DNA from 4 places in the Arthrobacter glacialis genome. Region 1 is predicted to be linked to each of the others. Evidence: riboswitches for the same ligand, from Rfam matches in the RefSeq annotation. Region 1 holds a riboswitch; each other region holds the start of a gene.
What was found. Region 1 has a riboswitch for S-adenosylmethionine ahead of CVS28_RS02465 (bifunctional o-acetylhomoserine/o-acetylserine sulfhydrylase). Riboswitches for the same ligand answer to the same signal wherever they lie in the genome.
Positions count from the first base shown of each region.

Region 1 (4,417 bases):
AACGGGCAAGGATGCGGCGGGCGAAAAGTTCAAGGACTACTTTGACTTCTCCCAACCCCCGCACACGCTGCCCAGCCACCGTGTCCTGGCGCTGCTGCGCGGCGAAAAAGACGGCGTGCTGGGCCTGGATTTGGCCGAGGCCGACACCCGTGACGCCGACGCCGCCGCCCTGGCACGTTCCCGCTACGAAAATGCCGTGGCGCACTCCCTGGGCATCGCCGAATCCGGCCGGGCAGCGGACAGCTGGCTCATGACCAGCGCCCGACTTGCCTGGCGCACGCGCATCCTGACCCGCCTTTCGGTTGACCTGCGCGTGCGGCTGTTCCAAAGCGCCGAGGAGGAATCGGTGCGCGTCTTCGCGGCAAACCTCCGAGACGTCTTGTTGGCGGCACCGGCCGGAAACCGCGCAACCCTGGGTCTGGATCCGGGACTGCGCACCGGCGTCAAGGTTGCCGTGGTGGATGGCACCGGCAAGGTTGCCGCAACGGAAACCATCTACCCGCACGCGCCCGCCCGGAAATGGAACGAATCCCTTGCCACCCTCGTGGCCCTGGCCAACAAGCATGGCGTTGAGCTGATTGCCATTGGCAACGGAACAGCCAGCCGGGAGACGGACAAATTGGCCGCCGAACTTGTCGCCGAGCTCAAGCGCACAGCCCCGGACCGCCAAGTCATCAAGCTTGTTGTCTCCGAAGCGGGAGCCTCGGTGTACTCGGCGTCGGCCCTGGCCAGTGCCGAACTGCCCGGCATGGATGTGTCCTTGCGTGGGGCCGTGTCCATCGCCCGCCGGTTGCAGGATCCGCTGGCGGAACTGGTGAAGATCGATCCCAAATCCATTGGCGTGGGCCAGTACCAGCACGACCTCACCCCGGCCAAACTGGAACGGTCCCTGGACGCGGTGGTGGAAGACTGCGTGAACGCCGTGGGCGTGGACCTGAACACCGCCTCCCCGGCACTGCTGGCGAGGGTGGCCGGCGTCGGACCGCTGTTGAGCGAGAACATTGTGGCGCACAGGAACGAGCACGGCCCGTTCAACAAGCGCCGCGAACTGCTCAAGGTGGCCCGGCTTGGTCCCAAGGCGTTTGAACAATGTGCGGGATTCCTGCGCATCACCGGGGGAGCGGAACCGTTGGATGCCTCCAGCGTGCACCCCGAAGCGTACGGCGTGGCCCGCAAGATCCTTGCCACGGTGGGTGCCACATCAGCCGAGATTTCTGCCGGCGTTGGGGCTGTGTCCTCGGTCAACCCGGCCGACTTCGTGGACGGCACCTTTGGCCTGCCCACAGTTGCCGACATTGTGACCGAACTGCAGAAGCCTGGCCGCGATCCCCGGCCCCGCTTTGAAACAGCCGCGTTCACGGACGGCATTGAGAAGATCACCGATCTTCGCCCCGGCATGATCCTGGAAGGAACCGTCTCCAATGTAGCGGCGTTTGGCGCGTTCGTGGACATTGGCGTGCACCAGGACGGGCTGGTGCACGTCTCGGCCATGAGCAACTCCTTCGTCTCGGACCCTCATACTGTGGTCAAGTCCGGCCAGGTGGTCCGCGTAAAGGTTCTGGAAGTGGAGCCCGAACGCAAGCGCATTTCCCTCACGCTGCGTCTGGATGACGCCGCCGATACGTCTTCGAGGAAGTTCGACGCCGACTCCCGCACCCCCGCCGCCCGCACCCCCGGGCGGCTAACTCCCAAGCAGGGTGCGGCAGAGTCACGGGGTGCGGGGCAGAGGCGCACCCCGGGTCAGGACTCCGCCCGACAAGGCGGCGACCGTCCAGCACGCCCCGCAACGCCTCAACCATCGGCCAACACCGCCATGGCCGAGGCTCTGCGCCGCGCGGGCCTGGGAAAGTAGTTCCAGGTCCTGGCAATTCGGTGAGTGCGCAGCTGATGCGACGTGTGGGGCTCCAAGTCTCATCAGCTGCGCACTCACGGTGGTGGAATGGTTCATAAATTCAGCCGGTGCCACTTTTTGGCGCATATTTCAAGCAGATCTTCGGCCAAGGTCATAAACTCGTCACAATCTTGCGGCGCCTGAAGGGATCTTCCACACTGGATGTAGGTCATGAGTGTCAGCGACAAGCCCCGGCTCGCTGACCGGCAACCCTCCTTCCGCGGTGGGGTGCCCCGGGTGAAGACCTGGCACTGAGCCGCCCGGTTCCAGTGCAAGCGCGGGCCATCGAGTCGAAAGCCCTTCACGCATGCTGCGTTGGAGGGTTTTTTACCGCAGGCCTCTAGTGTGAAGGAATTCAACCATGAGCAACGGTTGGTCATTTGAAACCCGTCAGATCCACGCAGGCCAGGAGCCGGACGTCACCACAGGGGCACGCGCCCTGCCGATCTACCAGACAACATCCTTTGTTTTTCCCTCGGCCGAGAGCGCCGCTGCCCGGTTCGCGTTGGCAGAGCTGGAACCGATTTACACCCGCATCGGCAACCCCACCCAGGACGCCGTCGAACAGCGCATTGCCAGTCTGGAAGGCGGCGTGGCAGCACTCCTGCTCGCCTCGGGCCAGGCGGCAACCACGTTCGCCATCTTGAACCTGGCAGAAGCAGGCGACCACATTGTTTCCAGCCCCAGCATCTACGGCGGCACCTACAATCTGTTTGCCCACAGCCTGAAGAAGCTCGGCATCGAGGTCACGTTCGTCTCCGACCCCGACAACCTGGATGAATGGCGTGCTGCGGTCCGTCCCAACACCAAGGCCTTCTTCGGTGAGGTTGTGTCAAACCCGCGCCAAGACGTGCTGGACATTGAGAACATCAGCGCCATCGCCCACGAGGCAGGGGTGCCGCTGCTGGTGGACAACACCCTGGCAACCCCGTACCTGATCCGACCGCTGGAATGGGGTGCCGACATTGTCATCCACTCCGCCACCAAGTACCTGGGCGGCCACGGCAGTGCCATCGCCGGAGTGATTGTCGACGGCGGCAAGTTCGACTTCGCCACCAACCCGGAGAAGTTCCCCGGCTTCAACACCCCGGATGTCACCTACAACGGTTTGGTGTACGCCCGCGATTTGGGTGTGGGCAGCGCCTTGGGCGCCAACCTGGCCTACATCCTCAAGGCACGCGTGCAGTTGCTGCGCGACCTTGGCTCGGCCGTGGCACCGTTCAACGCCTTCCTCATTGCCCAGGGCATCGAAACCCTGAGCTTGCGTGTGGAGCGCCACGTGAGCAACGCGGTTGCCGTTGCCGAATGGCTCGAGACGAACGAGAACGTGGAGGCTGTGGCCTACGCAGGCATCCCCTCCAGCCCCTGGTTCGAGCGTGGCCGCAAGTACGGTCCCAAGGGCACCGGCGCCGTCATCGCCTTTGACATCTTGGGCGGCGCCGAGGCTGGCAAGCGATTCGTGGACGGCCTGGAACTGCACTCACATGTGGCCAACATTGGCGACGTGCGCTCCCTGGTCATCCACCCGGCGTCGACCACCCATGCACAGCTTTCACCGGAGCAGCAGTTGGCTGCCGGTGTGCGCCCGGGACTGGTCCGACTCTCGGTGGGCCTTGAGAATATTGCTGACATCCTGGCCGATCTCGAAGCCGGATTCCGCGCGGCAAAACAAGCGTGATTTCGGTGGGACACACGGAGGAAAAAAGTATGCTTGCCACGGGGTCTGCCTCCGTGGCGGCCACCGCGGTGGGTGAAGAATTTTCCGCGGCCGTAGGACGGGGCGGCGGTGTGCTGCGTTCCCTTGAGATCGGCGCATTGCCGCTGGAAGCGGGGGGCTCGCTGCCCTCGGTGACCATGGCCTTTGAATGCTGGGGCACGCTGAATGAGGCCGGCGACAATGCCGTGCTCATACAGCACGCCCTGACCGGCAGCACCCACGTGAGCCGCGGCGATTCAGAGGAAGACGGCTGGTGGGAAGGCTTGGTGGGGCCCGGGGACGTCATCGACACCAACAAGTACTTTGTGGTGTGCGCCAACATGCTGGGCGGCTGCTACGGCACCACCGGCCCGTCCAGCATCGCCAGCGACGGAAAACCTTACGGGTCCCGTTTCCCCTTCGTCACCATCCGCGACTCGGTCCACGCCGAGGCGCGCCTGGCCGACAAGCTCGGCATCAAGCTGTGGCACGCCGTCGTGGGTGGTTCCATGGGCGGTGCGCGTGCCTTGGAGTGGGCGGCAAGCTATCCGGAGCGGGTGCGCCGCTGCGCCGTGGTGGCTGCCTGCGCGGCCAGCACGGCTGAGCAAATTGCCTTTGCCCAGACGCAGACGCTCGCCATCCGCCAGGACCCGAACTTTGCCGGCGGGGACTATTACGACGGCGCAGCCCCCACCTCAGGCTTGGGGCTGGCGCGTCGGATTGCCCACATCAACTACCGTTCAGAAACTGAGATGGAGTCACGTTTTGGCCGTCAGGCCCAAAGCGGCGAGGACACCATCAGCCATGATCGGCTGGCGGTTTTGGGCGCC
Region 1 is NZ_PPXB01000002.1:70,875-75,291, reverse strand. Features, by position in the region: gene CVS28_RS02470 (Tex family protein) at 1-1,852, shown strand, start outside; SAM riboswitch class IV at 2,059-2,175, shown strand; gene CVS28_RS02465 (bifunctional o-acetylhomoserine/o-acetylserine sulfhydrylase) at 2,253-3,569, shown strand; gene metX (homoserine O-acetyltransferase MetX) at 3,599-4,417, shown strand, end outside.

Region 2 (4,417 bases), on a different contig from region 1:
CTCCTCATCGGCGCTTGCTCTGCGCATCGAGGACGGCAAGCCCGGCTCCTGGATCATTGACACCCCCGGCATCCGCTCCTTCGGACTGGCCCACGTGAACCCGGACAGGATCCTCCAAGCCTTCCCCGATCTGCAGCCCGGCACGGACGACTGTGAACGCGGTTGCAAGCATGACAGTGTCGCGGTGAACTGCGGCCTGGACCCCTATGTGGCTGCAGGGCTCGCCGGCGACGCCGGACCGGCCCGCCTTGCCTCGCTTCGCCGCCTGCTGGGCACCAGCGACAGGACAGAGGGCCGCGCCGCGGAAAAGGAACTGGGCATCATCGAGTAGCTGTGCTGGCCGGGCTCGGGGCGCAGTGAACTTATGCGCTGAACCCATGGCGAGTCCTGTGCATAAACACTTATGCGCTGGACTCGCGGTGGGTTCTGCGCATAACTTCACAAGAATTTAGATATGCGCACTACCCGGCTCCGGTTCAGCGCATAAGTTCACTAATAGCGCCGCCAACCCCAACTGCCACGGGTTTATTTGGCATTCAGGCGCCGGAGGGCGTCGTAACGGGCGTTTGGGACAAATCGCGATAGCGTGATGTACATGACGATTGAACCCCAGACGTACAACGACGACCTCCGCTTGGCCCATGTGTTGGCGGACAGCGTGGATTCGCTGACCATGGCCCGTTTCAAGGCCCTTGATCTGGAGGTTGAGACCAAGCCGGATCTGACTCCCGTGACGGATGCTGACAAGGCCGCCGAGGAGTCAATCCGCAGCCAACTGTCCCGGGTACGTCCCCGCGATGCGGTGTTGGGCGAGGAGTTTGGCAGCACGGGTCATGGAACACGCCGCTGGATCATCGATCCCATTGACGGCACCAAGAACTTTGTGCGCGGAGTTCCTGTCTGGGCCACCCTGATTGCCCTGGTGGATGAGGGCCGCCCCGTGGTTGGTTTGGTCAGCGCCCCAGCCCTGGGCAAGCGGTGGTGGGCTGCCGAGGGCACCGGCGCATACATGGGCAAGTCTCTGGCCGCCGCCACCCGCATTCGCGTCTCCAATGTTGCAGAGCTCAAGGACGCGTCACTGTCCTACTCGTCTCTGAGCGGCTGGGCTGAACGGGGCAACCGTGATGAGTTCATTGCCCTCACCGACGACGTCTGGCGCACCCGCGCGTACGGCGATTTCTGGTCCTACTGCATGGTTGCCGAGGGCAGCGTGGACATCGCCTGCGAGCCCGAACTAAACCTCTACGACATGGCCGCGCTGGTGCCGATCGTGACCGAGGCTGGCGGCCGATTCACATCCCTGGAGGGAGCAGACGGCCCCTTCGGCGGCAACGCCTTGGCCACCAACTCCATCCTGCACACAGAAGTCCTGCAGCGTTTGAACCCCAACTGGGACGATCTGCTGGGCTAATCCACGGCATTTAGCTCAATCGTATTAAGAACGACGGCGGCTTCCGCCGTCGTTCTTTTTGCCCGCCTGCCCCCGGCCCAACGGCGGCGTGCGTTTCATGACGTAACAAATGCGAGAACTCTATTCTTGGGCTAATCTTTTTGGCATAGGTCACGAGTGCCAGCGCTAAACCCCGGTTTGCTGGCCGGCAACCCTCCTTTCGCGGCGGGGTGCCCCGGGTGACGACCAGGTCAGGCCGGAGCGGTCATGGCAAGCGCGGACTTCTTGGCTCCTTCCAAGGGTCCTTTGTGTCGAAGGATTTACCCATGAGCTACGCCCTTTTGGAAAAAACATCCCTATCCAAATCTCCCTTGTTGCCGGTGGTGGGCCAGGATTTAAACGCCCCCTTGATCCACGGCGGACAGGTGCGGTACGCCAACCTTGACTATGCGGCGTCGGCCCCGGCACTTGAGGACGTGGCCGCCCACCTGAACGAGGTTTTGCCGTACTACGCCAGTGTGCACCGCGGTGCAGGGTTTGCCTCCCAGGTCAGCACGTCCGTGTATGAGAATGCCCGCAAGATTGTGGCCAACTTTGTGGGCGCCCGCCCCGATGACACCGTCATCTTCACGCGCCACACAACAGATTCCTTGAACCTCTTGGCCGGGTGCGTGCAAAGCATCCTGACCCAAAAGGGGTTCACCGAGGGCCGCTCCAACGTTCACGGCGAAGTGCTGTATCTGGATATTGAGCACCACGCCAATCTGCTTCCGTGGCAGGCGCTGCCGCACCGCTCAGTGGTGGCTGCGGATTCCATCGCAGCGACCCTGGCCCGCGTTGAAACACAGCTGCGGGCCGGCAACGTGCTCCTGTTGGCCGTCACTGGTGCCTCCAATGTGACGGGCGAGGTGCTGCCCGTCAATGAACTGGCCGCCTTGGCCCACCGCTACGGCGCCCGCATTGTGGTTGACGCGGCCCAACTGGCCCCGCACCGCCGTATCGACTTGAGCGCCAGCGGAATCGACTACCTGGCGTTCTCCGGCCACAAGCTGTACGCGCCCTTTGGTGCGGGCGTTTTGGTGGGCCGCTCTGATTGGCTGGACACGGGCAAGCCGCATTTGGCCGGCGGTGGCGCCGTGACGGAAGTGCGACTGGAATCAACCCGCTGGAGTGACGGCCCCGCACGCCACGAAGCCGGCTCCCCCAACGTTTTGGGCGCCGCCACTCTCGCCAAGGCCGCCGCCACCCTGGCAGCACTCGACGCGCAGGACTGGCACAGCCACGAACAGCAGCTGCGTGAGTATCTGGTGGCGGGCTTCGCCGCGATTGAGGGCGTCAACGTCCATTCGCTGTTCTCCGACTCCGCAGACTACCCCGAGTGCGGCAGCATCGGCGTGGTGAACTTCTCCATCACCGGGTACGACGCCGGATTGGTTGCCGCCTACTTGTCGGCCGAGCATGGCGTGGGCGTGCGTGATGGCAAGTTCTGCGCCCACCCGCTGCTGAACCGTTTGGGCCTGCCGTCGGGTTCATTGCGTGCCAGCTTTGGTGTGGGTTCCCGGCTTGAGGACGCACAGCGCCTGATCGAGGGTGTCAGTGCCCTGTTGCGTGACGGGCTGGGCTGGGATTACGTGGTTGACGCCGGCCGCTGGGTGCCCGCCGATGACAACCGTGCGTACCCGCACTGGGCCCCGAACACGCCCGGAACCGCTGGCGCAGCCCCCTGCAACACTTAAACAACACACCCTCTCCCCCGCGGTAAAGTTGAACGGGCAAAACGGCACAACTTTAGGGGAGCACTATGGCAGGGGTAGGCGGACCGGTCTTCGACGCGGAACGGCGCAAGCACATGGCTGCGGCATTTCTGGAAGGCGGGGAGCATTATCATCAGGTCCGTCCCAGCTACCCCCGCGATTCCCTGGACTGGCTAATCGCTGGTTCCCCGCACCCCATCAAGGACGCCCTTGATGTGGGTGCGGGAACGGGAAAGTACACTCAACTATTGGCCCGGCACGGCTGGAATCTGACGGCGGTGGACCCTTCGGCAGACATGCTCACCCAGTTGGCCGCAGAGCTGCCCCGGACCACAACCATTGTGGGCACGGCCGAACACCTTGAGCTGCCAGTGAACTCCATGGATCTGGCAGTGGTGGCGCAGGCGTGGCACTGGTGCGATCCCCTCGCCGCCAGTACCGAGATTGCCCGCGTACTTCGCCCCGGCGGCACCTTGGGCTTGATCTGGAACCAGCTCGACGTCGGCATCCCTTGGGTTCACCGGCTGGCACGCATCATGCATGCCGGTGACGTCCACAAGGCAGACTTCCACCCCACCATTGGTAAGGAATTCGCCGCTCCGCACGTGCACAACACCCGCTGGAGCCAGTCCTTGACGCCAGAGGCCATCATGGAACTGGCCAAATCCCGCAGCTACTACCTCAAGGCCTCGGACCCCATCCGCGCCAAGGTCATGGCAAATCTTCAGTGGTACCTTCTTGACCATCTGGGTCACTCTCCTGATGAAGAGCTCCAGCTGCCTTACGTGGCCCAGACCTGGCGCACGCACAAACTCTGAGCCTAGCGGTAGGCTGGATTCTGTGAAACAAACTGCCACCTCCTCCAGCATCGAGGACTATGTCAAGGTCATCTATGCCTACACGGAGTGGCAGGACAAACCCATCACCTCCACCGCCTTAGCCACCCGCCTTGGGGTTGCCAATTCCTCGGTTTCGGAAATGGTCCGCAAACTCAAGGACCAGGGCTTGGTGGACCACCAGCCGTACAGCCCCATCCACCTGACCGAGCGAGGTCTAACTCTGGCGCTGTCCATGGTGCGCAGGCATCGGCTGCTGGAAACCTACCTTGTCAGCGAGCTTGGCTACACCTGGGATGAGGTGCACGACGAGGCCGAACAGCTGGAGCATGCCGTGTCCGAGCACTTCATTGAGCGCATGAGTGCCAAGTTGGGCCATCCCACCCGGGACCCGCACGGTGATCCCATCCCGGACCCGGAAGGCCGGATCATCATGG
Region 2 is NZ_PPXB01000004.1:314,364-318,780, forward strand. Features, by position in the region: gene rsgA (ribosome small subunit-dependent GTPase A) at 1-331, shown strand, start outside; gene hisN (histidinol-phosphatase) at 596-1,411, shown strand; SAM riboswitch class IV at 1,560-1,673, shown strand; gene CVS28_RS06725 (aminotransferase class V-fold PLP-dependent enzyme) at 1,717-3,126, shown strand; gene CVS28_RS06730 (class I SAM-dependent methyltransferase) at 3,192-3,962, shown strand; gene CVS28_RS06735 (metal-dependent transcriptional regulator) at 3,985-4,417, shown strand, end outside.
Region 2: another riboswitch for S-adenosylmethionine. It lies ahead of CVS28_RS06725 (aminotransferase class V-fold PLP-dependent enzyme); the one in region 1 lies ahead of CVS28_RS02465 (bifunctional o-acetylhomoserine/o-acetylserine sulfhydrylase).

Region 3 (4,417 bases), on a different contig from region 1:
CGCTCGGGGTCTGATCCCGATATTCCCGCTCACGCGTTGAGCGAAACTGTAGCCATGCTTTTGTCCCGTCCCGTACGGTTAACGCATGGCTACAGTTGATATCACCACAGAAACTTTTGGTCCCACCATTGAAGGCAATGACATTGTGATCGTTGACTTCTGGGCGTCTTGGTGCCAGCCCTGCGTGCGCTTTGCGCCCACCTATGAGGCTGCCTCCGAGAAGCACGACGGCATTGTGTTCGCCAAGGTGGATACGGAAGCCGAGCAACAGCTCGCCGCCGAAGCAAACATCACCTCCATCCCCACGCTGATGGCGTTCAGGGAAAAGGTGCTGGTTTTTGCCCAGCCCGGTGCGCTCAACGGCACCCAGCTGGATGAGGTCATCACGGCCGTCAAGGCACTGGACATGAGCGAGGTTCACGCAGCCGTGGCCGCCAAGCAGGCCGAAGGTAGTGCAGCCGAATAGAGTTCTTCGCGCAGGCGTCGAGGGGCCCGTCACCATCTGGTGACGGGCCCCTCGACGTTGGCGTCATTCGTTGTTAGTGGCGTTCCAGCTTGACCGGCTCCGCCAACAGCGCGCTGAGGGATTCGTTCAGGTCCTGAACGGCGATGCCCTTGCCGTGCTTTTCCAGGTCCGCCTCGGACGCCCACTGCTCAGTCAGGACAATCTTTTCCTCGGATTCCTCCGTGATCTCATACTGAATGCAGCCGGTTTCTTCGACGACCTGCTCAATCGCGATCTCGAGGGCGAGCTTCACGCGGAAGAATTCGCCCTCATTGGGGATGAACGTGGCCTGTAGGTTGATGATCTCACTCATTCCACCAGCCTAGGCGATGGCGGGGCCGGCCCCGGAAGCGGTTCCGCAGTGTGAACGCATCCGGCCAGCACGTCAGTGCCCGCGGTGGTCTTGGATGGTCATGCGCGGACCGAACATCGGCTTGCGGAAACCACTGAGTTGCAACATGCGCACCACCCGCTGCCGGTGCCCGCGCCAGGGCTCCAAAAGTTCCAGCATGCCAGTATCGTCCACTGGTTTCCCGGCCAGCGCCCAGCCCACGTAGGCGGCCAGGTGGTAGTCGCCCACGGCCACCTGATCGGCGTCACCGTGGGTGCGCTGGGTGACTTCCGCCGCCGTCCATACCCCAACGCCGGGGATGCTCTGCATCCTTGCGCCCGCTTCCGCTGCTGGCAGCTTCGCCAAACGCTCCAAGCCCGACGCCGCTCGCAGCATCCGCACAATGGTGGCCGAGCGCTGTGGTCCAACACCTGCCTTGTGCCATTCCCAGGATGGAATCGCGGCCCATTGGGCGGGGGTGGGGGCCACCAGGAGATTGTGCGGAACACCCGGGTCAGCACCAACGCCCGGGGCCTCGGTGCCGAATCTGCGCAACAAGACGGCGTAGCTGCGAAGAGCCTCAAGGGATGTGACCTTTTGCTCCAAGATGGCAGGCACCAGGGCGTCAACCATGCGCCCGGTGGAGGGCAGCCGCACTGCCTGGTGCCGGCGTCGGGCATCCCTCACTGCGCGGGGGAGCGTGGCGGCAAAGCCGGGTGAATCAAAATGGGACCAGTCGTCGTGGGTGCCCAGCAGCGCCGGGACGCCCGTCAGGGCGTGGTCCGCGCCGGGACCCCAAGCCCGGGCGTGCAGCTCGTTGCCCTGTTGGTTGATGCCCAAAGTTGCTGGTCCGGAGGGGGTGTTGAAGGCCAGCCAGGCCGCGCCCGGGGCCAGCCGGATGGTTTTATCGGCAGGGCCCCTACCAATGATGCCCAACGTCCCGTGTAGGGAGTAGGGTCCGTGGGCATCCCAAACCATTGTGGGCCCCGCGGTTGCGGCGACTGTCATGGGTCCATGGTGGCACACCGGGCTGACAACCAGGTGTGTGACATCAAATGCGGCCCCGGCCGGGCGCTCGGATTGTTACGATTCGCGAACTGCCGAACCGGCCCCGATTTTTGCCGGTCCTGCTGCAGGACTTAGTCTTACGTTGACCATCCCGAGCGGCCGAGAGATCTGGCTCCACGACGCCGCAGCAACCCTGGTTGACACCCTGTGCGGGTATCAATGCCGGCAGGGTGCTACCGCCAGGACCGATGGAGTGCACTCATGCCTGCTTTACTTTCGCCGTCCGTTGCCACGGCCTCCGCCCTGCCAGATCCGCAAGGTACTGCCGCCATGGCTGTGTCCTTTCAGAACCTGGGCCGGTCCTTTGGGACTGGACACGGTGCCCACACGGTGCTTCGGGAGGTTTCCTTCGACGTGCAAGCTGGGGAGATCGTGGCGTTATTGGGGCCCTCCGGCTGCGGGAAGTCCACTTTGCTGCGCGCCGTGGCAGGGCTCGATACGCCCAGCACAGGCGCGGTGACTATTAACGGCACTGCCGTGTCCGGCATTGATTCGCGCTGCGCCGTCGCCTTTCAAGAACCCAGGCTGCTGCCATGGAAATCCATCGCCGGAAACGTGGCGATTGGCGTCCCCGCCGGCGCCAACGCCGCCCGCACCCGCGAGGTAGTTGAAAGGCTCGTCGGACTGGTGGGGTTGTCCGAATTTGCCGGTCACCGCCCGCGCGAGGTCTCCGGCGGCATGGCCCAGCGGGCGTCGCTGGCCAGGGCGCTGGCCCGAAACCCCGGGGTGTTGCTGCTGGATGAGCCCTTCGGCGCATTGGATGCACTGACCCGGATCACCATGCAGGATTTGCTGCTGGACGTACACCAGGCCGAGCCCACCACTGTCTTGCTGGTCACCCATGATGTCGACGAGGCCCTTCAGCTCGCCGACCACATCATTTTGCTTGGCCCTGACGGGACCGGCGCTCCGGGGGCCACCATTGTGCGCACCGTGGAAGTGCCGGGCCCCCGCCCCCGCGACCGGGCATCAACGGCGCTGGCCGGACTTCGAAGTTCACTGCTGGCCAGCCTTGGCGTCAACGGCCACTAGCCACTTTTCCCACACCCTTTCATCAACACAACCTTTCGTGAGGACCACCATGCCTTTTTCTCCCACCCTTAACCGCCGTTCCTTCCTCAGCGTCGCTGCCGCCGTCTCCGCACTCGCCCTAGCGGGGTGCGCCGGCGAGAATGCAGCCACCGACATCGCCGGCAAGGATGGCGGCACACTAACCATCGACTTTGCCACCTACAACCCGCTGAGCCTTGTCATCAAGGAAAAGGGCTGGCTGGAGGCAACCCTGGCCAGCAAGGGCGTCACCGTGACATGGGTGCAGTCCGCCGGTTCAAACAAGGCCAATCAGGCTTTGCTCGCCGGAGCCATCGACGTCGGCTCCACGGCAGGATCAGCCGCGCTGCTGGCCCGGTCCAATGGATCGCCCATTAAAACGATCTCCATCTACTCCCAGCCCGAATGGGCTGCCCTGGTTGCCGCCAAGGGCTCAGCCATCACCTCGGTAGCCGATCTCAAAGGCAAGTCAGTAGCTGCCACCAAGGGCACCGATCCCTACTTCTTCCTGGTCCAGGCTTTGGAGGCGGCCGGCCTGAGCACAGATGACGTCACAGTGCAGAATCTCCAGCATGCCGATGGCCGGGCCGCCTTGGAGAACGGTTCCGTTGATGCGTGGGCAGGTCTGGACCCGATCATGGCCACGGCCGAACAAGAAGGTGCAACCCTCTTTTACCGGAACCTGGAGTTTAATACTTACGGTTTCCTGAACGCCACAGAGTCATTCCTGAAGGACAAGCCGGAACTGGCGCAGAGCGTGGTGGACGCCTATGAAAAGGCGCGTATTTGGGCAGCGGAAAACCCCGAAGAGACAGCACAGATCCTGGCTACAGCCGCAGGACTCAAGCCGGAAGTTGCCAGCACCGTCATACTTAAACGCAGCAATCTTAATGTCTCCGGCATCCCGGGCGAGAAGCAGCGGGCAGTGCTGGCGAAGATTGGGCCCACGTTTGTGGAGCTCGGTGATGTCAAGACCCAGGCCGAGGTGGACACCGCGCTGTCCTCCCTCCTGGATGATTCTCTGGCCGTGAAAGCCAATCCCGCCTCCATCAAGGAATCATGATGGCTGTCCATAGTGGCGCAGCGGCTAGCACGGCAACGAAAGCTTCGCCGAAGGCGGGTTCTGCTATCTTCGCCCGTTCGTGGACCAGGCTGGGTCTGGGCCTGATTCTTCCTGTCCTAATCCTGCTCGCCTGGCAGCTAAGCACCGCTGCCGGGGTGTTTTCACCGGTCCAGCTGCCGTCGCCCCGCGCAGTACTGGACGCCGGAACCGAGCTCATCGGGCGCAATGAATTATTCAACCACGTGGCCATCTCGACCCAACGGGTGTTGATCGGCTTCCTCATCGGCGCAGTCCTGGGCTTATCGCTGGGGGCTCTCGTAGGGCTTTCCAAAGCGGCTGACGTGTTACTGGGACCCACGATCGGGGCGCTGCGTGCCGTCCCCTCACTGGCGTGGGTGCC
Region 3 is NZ_PPXB01000021.1:11,674-16,090, reverse strand. Features, by position in the region: gene CVS28_RS18750 (MFS transporter) at 1-14, shown strand, start outside; gene CVS28_RS18745 (thioredoxin family protein) at 86-466, shown strand; gene CVS28_RS18740 (putative quinol monooxygenase) at 540-818, opposite strand; gene CVS28_RS18735 (DNA-3-methyladenine glycosylase family protein) at 891-1,844, opposite strand; SAM riboswitch class I at 1,988-2,099, shown strand; gene CVS28_RS18730 (ABC transporter ATP-binding protein) at 2,106-2,936, shown strand; gene CVS28_RS18725 (aliphatic sulfonate ABC transporter substrate-binding protein) at 2,986-4,017, shown strand; gene CVS28_RS18720 (ABC transporter permease) at 4,014-4,417, shown strand, end outside.
Region 3: another riboswitch for S-adenosylmethionine. It lies ahead of CVS28_RS18730 (ABC transporter ATP-binding protein); the one in region 1 lies ahead of CVS28_RS02465 (bifunctional o-acetylhomoserine/o-acetylserine sulfhydrylase).

Region 4 (4,417 bases), on a different contig from region 1:
CTAGAAACGCCGGACTTTCGGGCCGCCGCGCCCGTCCCCGCATGTCGCGCCCGTCCGAACGGGCGCGAAAACGGGAGACGGGCGCGGCCACAGTTTTTTAACGCACGACGGTGGTTCCGCTAGGCTCAGCAACATGTTTCCTTGGACTAAACGCGATGCCGCAGCACCCCTTCCGCCCGCCGCCATCCCGCGGGACGGCGGAATCCCGTGGCAGGGTGCTGGGTTGACGGCCACCGAGGTGGACCTGCCGCGCGGGCGCAAAGGCGCCAAGCTGATGCACTGCGTGCAGCTGACCACGAGCGACCTCACCGTGACCATGCTTCACGCGGAAATCCTCGAACTGCTCGACGGGCGGATCAGCATGGTCGATCCGATGGGGGCCAGCCCGGATGTCTTCCTGTGCAACGCGGTGGGGGTTGATGCTGCGGCGACGGCCGGTAGGGCCTCCGAGGCCGGAAAATGGATGGCAGTATTTCCCGCGGACGCGCTGGCGCTGATGGTTGTCCCCGTGAGCGAACCGCCGGCCGCCGTCATGTCCGGATCCGACGTGGCCAGCTTCTCCGCATGGGCGCGCAAGCTCGCTAAATAGCGGACAACGCCTGCGCCAGATCAGCCTTCAAGTCTTCCACATCCTCCAGACCCACTGACAAGCGCAGGAAGCCGTTGCGCAGGCCAATGGCCGCACGGGCCTCCGCGCCCATGGCGCGGTGGGTTGTTGTGGCAGGGTGGGTGATCAGGGATTTGGCGTCGCCCAAATTATTGGAAATGTCAATGATTTGCAGGGCATTGAGCAGGGCAAACGCTGCATCCTTGGTGGTTCCGGTGCCCGGCTGCGCCAGTTCAAACGTCAGCACCGTGCCGCCGGCCTTCATCTGCTTCTTAGCCAGCTCGTACTGTGGGTGGGACGGCAGATGCGGGTACAGCACGAGACTAACTTGTGGCTGGGCCTCAAGGAACTCGCCCAGGGCCAGGGCGTTGTTGCACGAATGCGTGACGCGCAGGTTCATGGTTTCCAAGCCCTTGGTCAGGACCCACGCGTTGAACGCCGACAAGGCGGGGCCCGTGTGCCGCATCAAGTTCTTGACGGGACCGTCAATGAACTCCTTGCTGCCCAGGATGGCGCCGCCCAGAACACGCCCCTGACCGTCAATGTGCTTGGTGCCGGAGTACACAATGATGTCCGCACCAAAATCGCCACATCGCTGCAGCAGGGGGGTGGCAAACACGTTGTCGGCCACCACCTGCGCGCCCGCGGCATGGGCCAGGTCGCACACCGCCTGTATGTCAATGATTTCCTGCATGGGGTTCGACGGGGACTCAAAGAACACGGCAGTGGTCGGCACCGAAAGGGCCTCGCGCCACTGATCCAGATCCGGTCCGTCCACGAACACCGTTTCCACGCCCCACCGCGGCAGCAACTCGTTCAAGATGACAAAGCAGGAGCCAAAGAGTGATCGTGAGGCAACCACCCTGTCCCCGGCCGCCAGCAAGGCACCCAAGGCCGTGAAAACGGCGGACATGCCCGAGGCCGTGGCAAAGCAGGCCTCCTTGCCCTCGAGCAGGCGCAGGCGTTCCTGGAAGGTTGCCACGGACGGGTTGCCGTAGCGGGAGTACACGAACCGGTCCGCCTCGCCGGTGAAGGCCTGTTCGGCGGCCTCAGCCGATTCGTACACGAACCCTGAATTCAGGAACAAGGCCTCGGAGGTTTCGGAGAAATTGCTGCGGTCAAGCCCGCCGCGCACGGCCTGGGTGTCCTGCGCCCAGGTGGCGGCGTGCTCGTTAAAGTTACTCAATGACTTACCCTATTTCGCTGGTGGTGCGGTCCTGACTGACTGACTGACTGACTGACTTACGGCGGCGGCGCGGGGCGCTGCGTTGCTAGCGCCAGGGCAGGCTGCGGTTCTTCCAGCCGTTGATGACCCGCTCGCCGTAGCTGTCCGGCTCACCCTCAAAGCCCTCCAGGACGTTATAGGCCGTGTACCCGGCAGCCGTGGCGGCGTGGGCCGCGGCGATGGAACGGGCGCCGGAGCGGCACAACACCACCAGCGGCTTTTCCGTGGGCACTGCCGCCAATAGCTGCGCCAGAAAGTCAGGGTTGTTGTGTCCGCTGGCCAGGTTCCATTGGATGAAGACAGGCTCAGTGTTCAGTGCCGAGGTGTCTGGAACGCCAATGTGCGCCCATTCTCCCTCGGTGCGCACATCAAGGAGTACCGCGCCTGCTGCCAGGTGTTCCCAAGCCGTGGCCGGGGCAAGGTCTCCTGCGTAGCTCATGCGATGCCCTCGCCGTCGAACTCCAGCTCAGCATCGAGCTCATCCACGGCCGTGGCAACTGCTGCGTCACTGACGGCAATGGCCTGTGGGAGGATCAATGCTTGGGCACAGATGACGCTGGTCCCGTTGAAGGTTACGGCCGGTCCTCCGTGGAGCACGTAGCCTTCGGCCAGAGCTTCTGAAATGCGCTCACAAAAAGACTTGTCATCGGGGCCGGTGATGAGCCGGTAGGCCAGGGGGGATTCGTCCGCGGACATGTGTTCTCCTCATTGCAAGAAAGCGCTAAATCTGCAAGCGGGAGACTGCGCTTAACGAGGGTTGGCTGATAAGCACGCAATAAGACGTTCACGCTTGCAAACCTGTGGCTTGGGTAGCTGGGTTTGCCAAGTATTCACCTGAGGCACCCCGCCGGAAAGAGGGTTGCCGGCCAGCGAGTCAGGGCTTGACGCTGGCACTCATTACTTACTTGAAAAAATAGCACATGAGCCGTGCAGCGGGCCCAAGAATGTGTCAGTGTGGCTCAACATGACGGGCGCGTTGCAACACGGCAACCCCGCCAAGTGGCAAGATAAACGCATGACCTTGACCCGCGCCTTTGCCGCAGTCCGTTTCCTGTTCGGTGCCGTAACGCTTATTGCCGTGGGAACCCAACTGGGTATTCACATCAGCAATGGCTTCCCAGTGCTGAACTTCTTCAGCTACTTCACCAATCTTGGCAACATTTTTGCTGCGGTGGTGCTGTTGGTGGAGTCGGTGCTGACGTGGCGTGGCAAGGAGCTGGGGCCGCTGTGGCAGGTTTTGCGCTGCGTTTCAGTGGTTGCCATGGCGCTGGTGGGTATGGTGTTCAGCGCGTTGTTGCGTGATGTGGACCTTGGCTCGCTGCTCCCGTGGATCAACACCTGGCTGCACTACGTTATGCCGGTGGTAGTGGTGGCAGACTGGCTCATCCAGTCCCCCCGCAAGCCCCTTTCGCTGCGCAGCCTCTGGATCGCCGTGTTTTTCCCCTTGGCCTATTTGGCCTACTCGCTGGTCCGCGGTGCCATCACCGGCTGGTATGCCTACCCGTTCCTGAATCCGGCCAACGGCGGCTACGGCGCCGTGGCCATCACCTGCCTGTTCATTGCCGTGGCGTTCATAGCGACGACTATTGTGTTGATCCTGTTGGCCAACAAGTTCCGTCCACTGGTGCCTGTTCAGTGGGAGTCAGACAGCGTAGCCGCCTAACCGCATAGTCTCCTACAGTGTTGTGGCCAACAGTGCGCTGAGTTCGGCGCTGAGCTGCGCCCGGTTGGCCGCCGTGCCGATCTCCACACCGTCAATGGTGTTCACGGGGGCCAGCAGCCGCAAGCTGGAAATGAGCCAGACGGCGTCAGCGTCCAGCAAGTCCGCCGGGGTGACGGGGCCGTAGCCCAGTTCCCAACCAGCCTCCTTGGCCGCTGCAAAGAGCGCTCCCTGAGTGGTGCCGGGCAAAATTCCGGTATCCAGATGGGGTGTGATGAGCCGCTTCACCGGGACACCTGAATCATCCGAGATATGTGCCAACAGAACTGACGACGTGGGTCCCTCCAGCACCAGCTGGTCACCACTGGTGAAGATCACGTCATCGGCCCCCTGGCTGTGGGCGTGGCGCAGGGCGGCCATGTTCACCGCGTAGGAAAGGGTTTTCGCGCCTAAAAGCAGCCACGGCGCCCGTGCGGCAATGTCGCTGTCATAGCCGCGCTCCAACAAGATCACCGACAGTCCGGCGTCGCGCTGCTTGGCCAAGGCCGGTGAGACGGCTGAGACCTGCACCCAGGCGGTGGGGGTGTTGCCGCCTTCGGGGCCGCGGGTGGCAATCAACTTCACCACTGCCTGCCCCTCGGCAGCCGAGCCGCCGGCGTAAGCCGTGAGCGCCGTCGTAATGGCTGCCAGCCAAACCTCCGCCGCCGGAATCGCCAGATCCATGGTCAGTGCCGAACCCGCCAGCCGGTCAAGGTGGGCCTGGACTTTGCGGGGGACACCATTGATGGCGAGCAGGGATTCAAAAATCCCGTCCCCCCGCGTCACGCCTTGATCCGTAGCCAAAATGGTGGGGGATGAGGCGTCGGCCAGCCGGCCAGCGGGGTGAACGGGATCCAGAAATACCAAAACTGTCATGCAGTAGAGC
Region 4 is NZ_PPXB01000001.1:73,051-77,467, forward strand. Features, by position in the region: gene CVS28_RS00350 (UDP-N-acetylglucosamine 1-carboxyvinyltransferase) at 1-4, shown strand, start outside; gene CVS28_RS00355 (hypothetical protein) at 134-589, shown strand; gene CVS28_RS00360 (O-succinylhomoserine sulfhydrylase) at 582-1,793, opposite strand; gene CVS28_RS00365 (rhodanese-like domain-containing protein) at 1,879-2,271, opposite strand; gene CVS28_RS00370 (DUF1737 domain-containing protein) at 2,268-2,528, opposite strand; SAM riboswitch class IV at 2,614-2,734, opposite strand; gene CVS28_RS00375 (Pr6Pr family membrane protein) at 2,848-3,495, shown strand; gene CVS28_RS00380 (aminodeoxychorismate lyase) at 3,508-4,407, opposite strand.
Region 4: another riboswitch for S-adenosylmethionine. It lies ahead of CVS28_RS00370 (DUF1737 domain-containing protein); the one in region 1 lies ahead of CVS28_RS02465 (bifunctional o-acetylhomoserine/o-acetylserine sulfhydrylase).